Regions from separate parts of the Cupriavidus sp. PB-02 genome, predicted to be linked through region 1. Evidence: predicted binding sites of a transcription regulator. Region 1 holds the regulator's gene; each other region holds the start of a gene.
What was found. Region 1 encodes FNR, which switches genes on or off when oxygen is low (the NO sensors DNR and NnrR bind a similar motif). Its sites were predicted from a motif close to TTGATNNNNATCAA; they were not measured.
Positions count from the first base shown of each region.

Region 2: a site for FNR is predicted at 1,208-1,221, ahead of hemN (oxygen-independent coproporphyrinogen III oxidase). Genes of this name have one in related genera too.
Region 3: a site for FNR is predicted at 1,180-1,193, ahead of AC10V3_RS04275 (DUF3149 domain-containing protein). Genes of this name have one in related genera too.
Region 4: a site for FNR is predicted at 1,059-1,072, ahead of AC10V3_RS39640 (hemerythrin domain-containing protein). Genes of this name have one in related genera too.

Region 1 is NZ_CM177694.1:2,815,431-2,817,629, forward strand. Features, by position in the region: gene AC10V3_RS13185 (sulfite exporter TauE/SafE family protein) at 1-618, opposite strand, end outside; gene fnr (fumarate/nitrate reduction transcriptional regulator Fnr) at 696-1,421, shown strand; gene AC10V3_RS13195 (hypothetical protein) at 1,470-1,715, opposite strand; gene AC10V3_RS13200 (FixH family protein) at 1,712-1,921, opposite strand; gene ccoG (cytochrome c oxidase accessory protein CcoG) at 1,984-2,199, opposite strand, start outside.
Region 2 is NZ_CM177694.1:4,220,199-4,222,397, forward strand. Features, by position in the region: gene hemN (oxygen-independent coproporphyrinogen III oxidase) at 1-1,147, opposite strand, end outside; gene AC10V3_RS19970 (ABC transporter substrate-binding protein) at 1,355-2,199, shown strand, end outside.
Region 3 is NZ_CM177694.1:899,940-902,138, reverse strand. Features, by position in the region: gene AC10V3_RS04285 (MFS transporter) at 1-298, shown strand, start outside; gene upp (uracil phosphoribosyltransferase) at 499-1,149, shown strand; gene AC10V3_RS04275 (DUF3149 domain-containing protein) at 1,281-1,445, shown strand; gene AC10V3_RS04270 (helicase HerA-like C-terminal domain-containing protein) at 1,491-2,199, opposite strand, start outside.
Region 4 is NZ_JBXPSX010000003.1:1,090,573-1,092,771, forward strand. Features, by position in the region: gene AC10V3_RS39640 (hemerythrin domain-containing protein) at 1,173-1,757, shown strand.

The DNA.
Region 1 (2,199 bases):
GCCCGACAGGCCGGACAGCACCAGCAGGTTGGGCAGCGTGCCCAGCCCGAACACGCCCATCACCAGCGCCCCCGAGCCGGCGTTGCCCGCCAGCAGTGCCAGCGTCAGCGCGCCATAGACCATGCCGCACGGCACCAGGCCCCAGGCCAGCCCCACCCCATAGCGCCGCGCCAGCCCGCCACGGGCCCGCACGAATGCCGGCATGCCGCCGGCCAGGCGGCCCAGCTGGCCAGCCACCGTAGCGGTGGCGCATGCCGCCAAGCGCTCGAGCCAGGCCAGGGTGAACGCATTGCCCTGAAGCAGCCGCCAGCCCGACCACAGCAGCATGGCGCTGCCCGCACCGAACAGCCAGCGCTGCACCGGCAGGTAGTCCTGCTTCCATGCGGTGGCACCGACCGCGCCCAACAACGCACCCAGCAGCATATAGGTCGAGATCCTGCCGATGTGCATTGCCAGCAACTCACCGAACCACGCGGTCCGGTTTTTCACGAAGTTCACCGTCGCGATGGCGTCGCGCCGCTGTTCCACCGCGAGGGCAAGGCCGCCACACATGGCGGCACAATGCACCCCGCCAAGCAGGGCCAGCAGAAAAACGCTAATAAGCACACCAAATGTCAATTCTGACTCCCTGCCGCATCACATCGCACGGTAAAATGTTGGGGTCGTGCCCTCGCAGCCATTCTTGCAGGTTCCAATTGCTCACCTCCATTCCCATTACCGAGATGTCGCCCCGTTGCTCCACATGCGCGATGGGGCAACTGTGCCTTCCGGTAGGCATGTCCCAGCAAGATCTTGCCAAGATGGACACGCTGGTGCAGGAACGCATTCGCGTTCATAAAGGCGAGACCCTGTACCGCATGGGCGATCCGCTCACCGCTGTCTATGCCATCCGCTTCGGTACGCTGAAGACGCACGTCACCACCGAAGACGGCCGTTCGCAGATTACCGGCTTCCACCTCCCCGGCGAAATCGTCGGCCTCGACGGGCTGGGTGAAATGCAGCACGCATCGGATGCCACGGCGCTGGAAGATACCGAAGTCTGCGTGGTGCGCATGAACGAACTGCAGACCTTGTCCGCCGGGCTGCCGTCGCTGCAGCACCAGTTCCTGCGCCTGATGGGCAAGGAGATCACGCACGACCAGCTGATGCTCGTGACGCTGGGCTCAATGCGCGCCGAGGAACGGCTGGCCGCCTTCCTGATCAACCTGTCCGAGCGCCTGTCGGCGCGCGGTTATTCGGCCTCCGAATTCGTCATGCGCATGAGCCGCGAAGAGATCGGCAGCTACCTGGGCCTGAAGCTCGAAACCGTCAGCCGCCTGTTCTCCCGCTTTGCCGAAGCGGGCCTGATCCAGATTCGCCAGCGCCACGTCAAGCTGGTGGACATCGCCGGCATCAAGCAACTCTACAGCCGCTCCTGCTGAGCGCGCATCGCACTGCCATCGCCGCACCGGCGATGGCAATTTCAAACGTCATTCAAGTTCGTCGGTATCGCTGAGCCGGGTCGGCATGGTGTAGAGCGTGAGCCCGCTGGACAGCGCGCAGAACGCCCACGCCAACAGGAAGCCGATCGTATAGACCGACTCGCGTGACGCGTCGACCGGGTGGCCGAAGAACTTCAGGTCGCCCGGATCCACGACCGAAAAGACCGTCGCGGTTGCAAAGCCCGCCATCAGGAACCCGGGCCACAGTACCCACATCAGCCAGCGCAGCCTCATGGTTGCCTCGCTGCGGCAGCCTTGCGCGGCGCGGCTCCGACCTTCTCGACCACCAGTCCATGCCGCGTTGCCCCCTGCACCGGCAGGTCAGGATGCGAGGACGCGAGCCAGATGGTCACGCCACACGCCACCATCGCCACCAGCGGGCCGCTCATCAACAGCCACGGCCACGGTTCCTTCCACCACGGATTGCCTTGCCGATTCATCTTGCCCCCCTTATCTGCAGCGGTGCGGCGCGGATCCATAACCGCGCCACACCATCCTAGCTTTACAAATCGCGCGGCACGATAAAACTGGTGGATTGCCGGATTTCGGCACTCCCCCGCTCCGTGCCTTCGCTCGTGACCGTCACGCTGATCTTGTGCGTACCCTGCGCCGCGTTCTCAATCGGAACGCGGATGCGGATCGGCAACAGCCGGTTGGAGGTCGGCGCCAGCGCTTCGGCCTGCTTGTCGTATTCAACCGTCAGGTTCTTCAGCTCGTC
Region 2 (2,199 bases), 1.4 Mb from region 1:
GATGGTCGTCCGCGCTCATCGCCACGCCGCGCGCCAGCGGCAGACGCCCTGCATCGAGCGCGCCGTAGTAATCGTCCAGCGTGCGCGCGTTCTGCACATAGCGCCCCGCGATCGCGCCGATCGCCGAGATGCCGAGCCCGACCTGGTCATAGCCGGCGTGGGTCGAATAGCCCTGGAAGTTGCGCTGCAGGCGGCCTTCGCGCTGGGCGATGGCAAGGTCGTCGTCGGGCAGCGCAAAGTGGTCCATGCCGATATAGACGTAGCCCGCCGCGGTCAGCCGTTCGATGGTCGAGACCAAGATGTCGAGCTTCTCGCCGGCGGGCGGCAAGGCGTTCTCGTCGATGCGGCGCTGCGGCTTGAACACATGCGGTAGGTGGGCGTAGCTGTAGACCGAAAGCCGGTCGGGGCGCAGCGCCAGCACCTGTTCGATGGTGCGGCCAAAGCGCGCCGCGGTCTGGTGCGGCAGGCCGTAGATCAGGTCCAGGCTGACCGAGCGGAAGCCGAGGGCGCGCGCGGCGTCGACCACGGCGCGCGTCTCTTCGAACGGCTGGATGCGGTGGATGGCCTGCTGCACCTCGGGGTCGAAATCCTGCACGCCCAGGCTGACGCGGTTGAAGCCAAGCTCCGCCAGCAGCGCCATGCGCGCGTAGTCGACGCGGCGCGGGTCGATCTCGATGGAATGCTCGCCGTCGGCGGGCAGTTCGAAATACTTGTGCAGCAGCGCCATCACGCGGCGCATTTCGTCGGGATCGAGGAAGGTCGGCGTGCCGCCGCCCCAGTGCGACTGGAGCACTTGGCGGCGCGCACCGAGCTTGTCCGCCACCAGCGCCATCTCGCGGCCAAGGTAGTTGACGTAGCGCGCGCTGCGGCCATGATCGCGCGTGATGATCTTGTTGCAGCCGCAGTAGTAGCAGATGTTCTCGCAGAACGGGATATGCAGGTACAGCGACAGCGGTGCCGGCGCACTGGCGCGGCAGGCGTCCAGCGCGTCGTGGTACAGCGACAGGTCGGGGCCGTTGCGGAAGCGGTCCGCGGTCGGGTACGAGGTGTAGCGCGGGCCGTTGCCATCGATGCGGCCGGCCAGCGCGCGGAAGTCGGACAGCGCGCGACGGTCGAGCGCAGGGGAAGTCATGGCAGACGGTTTCATGGGGGCGCGGGGGATCGGGTGTGTGACGGCCCATCGTAGGGCCGCGGCGCGGCCGGCGCGTTGACCGTCGTCAAAGCGCGGCGGAACCCATGCGCGACGAGCCCCTCGCTGGTGGGGGGCGGGCGTCACATCTGTGTCATGCGTGCCGGATACGCTGCGCGCGGCCTGCGAATACCGCCCCCCTCACCCATCTCCGCTCCCCGTACCATGCCTATTCCCCTGTCGCCTCGCCTGCGGCGCGGCCACGCGCATCCACCCTCCGCAGCCAAACGCCGCCTGCTGCTTGCCACCGCGGCCGGGCTGGCGCTGCCTGCCCTTGTCCAGGCCCAGGCGCCCGCGCGCCACACAGTGGTGGTCGGCCACCTGCTCGACCGCACTGGCGCGCAGGCCGACCTGGCGCGGGACTACCTGGCCGGGGCCAAGGTGATGTTTGATGCACTCAATGCCGGCAACGGACCGGTGCGCGTCGTCCATGTGGTCCGAGATGCCGATGCCGACCCGCGTCGCGCACTGGCACAGGCGGTGGCCCTTGCCGATGGCGAGCGCGCGGAACTGCTGTTCGGCCCCGGCGACCGGCTGCTGCCGGCGCTGGCCTCCTCAGCCGAACTCAACCGGCGCGGCGTGCAGATCGTGGCGCCACTGTCGGGACTGGCGCTGGCGGCGGAGAACGTCTGGTTCACCCGCGCCGACTACCAGGCCGAGCTGGACGCGGCGGTGAAGCAGCTGCGCAGCTATGGCCTGACCAGCATCGCGCTGGCGGTGTCGGGGGAATTTGCGGCGGGCGGCACGTCGGGCGCGCAGTGGCTGGGCCGGCTGGAGGCGCAGACCGGCACGCGCGCGGTGCCGCTGGACGGCAATCCCGACGCCGCCGCGCGGCGCATCGCCGCGACCCGTCCGGGCGCGGTGATCGTGGCTGGCGATACGCTGGCCTATGCCGGCCTTGGCCGCGCATTGGCCGCGCAAGGCTGGTATGGCTTTCTGGTCGGACTGTCGTCGGTCAGCGCCACCGCGGCGCGCGAGATCCTGGGTAGCGGCTACACCGGTGGCATGGT
Region 3 (2,199 bases), 1.9 Mb from region 1:
CCAGTCCACTGCGCTCGTCGTCGGCTCCACCTTGCTGATGAGCTTTGCGCTCCTCGGTACGTGGGGAGCACTTTACGCCTTTACGCCTGAGGTGTATCCGACGGATCTGCGGGCCAGCGGAATGGGCACTGCGGGTGCGATGGCGCGCTTCGGTGGCCTCTTCGCACCTTCGATCATTGCCCCGATCATGGCTACCCAGTTCACACTTGCCCTTGCGCTCCTTTCGTCATTTCTTGCCCTGGCGGCGATCGCCATTTTCATGGTGGATATCGAGTCGAGGAACCGCGCGCTGGATTAGGGCAAGGTAGCGTCGAGCCCGTCGGCGGTCCCGGCGGTCGAGGGCGCCCGCCGACGGCGCTGGCCTGGGCGGGGTCTTGAAACGAAGCCACGGGCAGGGCGGCCCGCTTCCATTACAATCCGGCTGCAACGGCGTGGCGGCCGGGTCCACCGGACCGGCCGCCCGCTTCACCCTCTTCCGCCGAGCCCTCCCCGCCAGCCATGAAACAAGATCCGCGCTTTCCCAATCTGTTTATCCTCGACCACCCGCTGATCCAGCACAAGCTTTCGCATATGCGCGACAAGGAGACCTCCACGCGCACCTTCCGCGAGCTGCTGCGCGAGATCACGCTGCTGATGGGCTACGAGATCACGCGCAACCTGCCGCTGACCACGCGCCGCATCGAGACGCCGTTGGTCGAGCTGGATGCGCCGGTGATCGCCGGCAAGAAGCTGACCATCGTGCCGGTGCTGCGCGCGGGCGTCGGCATGAGCGACGGCCTGGTCGAACTGATCCCTTCGGCGCGCATCGGCCATATCGGCGTCTACCGCGACGAGCAGCATCGCCCGGTCGAGTACCTGGTGCGGCTGCCGGACCTGGAAGATCGCAGCTTCATCCTGTGCGACCCGATGGTGGCCACCGGCTATTCCGCCGTGCACGCGGTGGAGGTGCTCAAGCGCCGCGGCGTCAAGGACGAGGCCATCACCTTCGTCGCGCTAGTAGCGGCGCCCGAGGGCGTGGAGGTGTTCCAGAAGGCGCATCCGGGCGTGAAGCTGTTCGTGGCTTCGCTCGACAGCCACCTGGATGGCGACGCGTATATCGTGCCGGGCCTGGGCGATGCGGGCGACCGGCTGTTCGGCACCAAGAACTGACCGTCACGCCTGGTGCGGACCTGAGCGGGCTTGACCGGCCTCAATAGTCCGCGCCGCGTGGCTCCCTACACTGGCGGCAGGCACTGGCGGCAATCCGCCGGCGCGCACCGCCAATCCACAGGGAGCCAAGCATGGAAGCCTTCAAGATCCTCTTCAGCACCAGCACCGGCCTGATGAGCCTGGGCGTGATCGTCTTTATCATCGGCATGGGCTGGTTTTTCGCGCGCATGTTCGCGCGCAAGATGCGCGAGGATGCGGAAGCCGCGAAGGCACAGCAGACGGCGCAACGCCGCTGACCGTAACGGGCCGCAACCGCGGCCCGCCCTGCTTTTTCCCGACGCTTACTTCTTTTTGCCGAGCAGGCTGCCCAGCACGCCACGGATCAGTTCGCGGCCCACCTGCGAGCCCACCGTGCGCGCGGCCGACTTGGCCATCGATTCCAGGATCGAATCGCCGCGACCGGTCTTGCCAGTGCCCTTGGTCAGCGTGCCGAAGATCTCGCCGGCGGTGCCGAGCCAGCCGCTGTCCTGTTCGCCGGCTGGCTGTCCGGCTGGCTTTCCGGCCGGAGCCTTGGCGGTGCCGCCGTTACCATTGCCGACCGTCGCCACGCTGCCGCGCAGCTTTTCATAGGCCGACTCGCGGTCCACGGTCGTTTCGTAAGTACCCGCCACCAGCGAGTTGGCGATCAACTGCTTGCGTTCCTCGTCCGTCGCCGGGCCGATGCGGCTTCCCGGCGGCAGTACCCACGCCCGCTCGGTCACGCAAGGCGTGCCCTTGGCATCCAGGAACGACACCAGCGCCTCGCCCACGCCCAGCTCGCCGATCGCGGTCTCCACGTCCAGCTTCGGGTTGGCACGCATGGTGGTGGCCGCCACCTTGACCGCCTTCTGGTCGCGCGGCGTGAACGCGCGCAGCGCGTGCTGCACGCGGTTGCCGAGTTGGCCCAGCACGGTGTCCGGGATATCGATCGGGTTCTGCGTGACGAAGTACACGCCCACTCCCTTGGAGCGGATCAGCCGCACCACCTGCTCGATCTTGTCGAGCAGTGCC
Region 4 (2,199 bases), on a different replicon from region 1:
CGGCCCGCAGGTGCATCCAGTTCCGCAGGCGCACGGATTTTGCTCAGCGGTTGTCTGGCAACCGCAGTCGCAGCCGGCGCCGGGGCAAGCAGCGCAATCGCAGGGGGATTGGGTCGTGGTATTCATGGCAATGCTCCTTTCTGTTGGAAACGAGACGCCAGTGTGCGACCACTGAAGACGGGCGGCTTGAACGAAACGGCTAAGTTCGCCTAGACGCGCTGGACGCTGATCCCGCCGGCCAGCACGCCGAACATACGCTTGAAAGTGCGGGATGAAAATGAGCGCAACAAGTTCGCACCGAGCCTCGAAGGCGTGCGGTTGGTGGGCGCAAATGATCGCCGCCGTATAGGCAGCCCAGTCTTTCCCGGGAGTCTGGATACGCATCGCCCCACCGGATAGCGCGAGCGTCACCTGGATGGCGTGATGCGCATGGGACCCGGTTTTCTCCTCCGCATGGCCGAGCCAGACACTGCCGCCGCGCCACAACACGATCCGCCCGGTTCCGAAGCGCTTTGCACCGCCTCCGCGTTGTCCGTTGGTCATCATTTAACCTGCCAGCAGAATCGCGATGACCTGATTTTGGCAGAACAGCGCGGGCGACTGTGGGTGCCGACCGAGGCGCTACGGCGCTGCAAGTACACCAGTTCCAATGAAATGCCTGTCGCATCGGCCCAGCCGATATTGAAGCATGAACTGACTTTGCGGCCCATGCTTTGCACCTTCCAAAGGCGCCTTAGTAAGACATAACTTCATGATCGTGAAATTATAGCCTCATCCACCCGCCCCCCGCTTTGGCGCGGTCGCCTCGATCGGCAGCCGCCGGGACAGTCGGCCGGACCCGCCGAGATCCAGGAGAACTTGCGTGGCGTCGTCTGCTGCGGAGCAATCTCGAGGGTAGGCAGTACCTAAACGAATGCTTTGGTCGATGCGATCGAGTGGACCAGCGTGGGCAGGGTCTACAGGCACCTGCTTCGTGAAAAATGCCACGCCTAATGCGTGAAGGTTCAAATGACAAGCTCGACAGTTCGCTGCGCGTCGTCATTCCATCTGGAGTCTTATTGATCTGTATCAGCCCCACATGGTGAAGGGAGACTATGGTGTCAATAGGATCTCGCAAGTCCGATAGGATCCGGACTCAACGGTCCACTCGACCAGTCTCCCTGGAGGTCGCCATGACCAACCCACTTGCCGTCTGGCATACCGACCATATCAATTTCGCCTGCCTACTCGACCTGCTAGAGAGGCAGGTGTGCGCGTTTTACCAGGAAGAGCAGCCAAACTACGGTTTGATGGGCATGATCATCGATTACATGCGGAAATATGGCGATTGCGTTCACCATCCTCGGGAGGATGTTGCATACGCCCTGCTCGTTGAACGCGACCCCGCCATGCGCATTGTGGTTAGCCGGCTTCTGCAAGAGCATCGTGTGATTGCAGCGGTAGGCGAAGAGTTGCTCAGCCGGCTTCGTGAAGCAGAAAGAGATGTCATAACGTCGCGAACGGCTTTGGAAGCCGCTGCAGCCATGTACCTTGCTTACTATCGCAATCATCTCTCCACTGAGGAGAAACAGGTCATGCCCCGTGCCGCGCGCCTACTGACCGAAGAGGATTGGGCAGAGGTCGCGGCCACTGTTCCGGCTTGCTCCGATCCCCTCTTTGGAGAAAATGTACACGAGCGTTTCGCGGCCTTGCGCAAACAGATCGACGGGGAAGCAAGTACATTCACTCCCCTCACTGATCATCGCGAGTCAGCTTGATTTGGTGTACGTACCGTGGGCCAGGAGGTATAGGGATATATTAGTAGGCACGACGGCGCCCAAAGAGAATAAAGAGTTCAAGTCTGCAAGAGCGCGCTGATCCCTAGCATGCCGGTCGCAATTGGGTAGCATCTGCGAATGACTCATCTTCACTCTCGTTCGCCAGGCAGAGCACGCTTGCATCCATCTTTCATTCGAAGCTGCACATGATTGCCCACGAAAGCGATCTACTGTAGCTCTTGTCCTCAGTTCGCGAACACTAGAGGTCTCAATTGGCCTCGATAGCTGCCATAACGCCCGTTATCGTGCCCTGACGCGCGTCTGCAGCGACCGCCGGCCAGGGCGGCGCGGCTGCCCTCAGATTCTCCAGGGCGGTCGCATTAAGGCTGACACATGCCGGTCAAGGTTAGAAGCCCCGTTGTCCGGCATAGCGTCCGCCCGC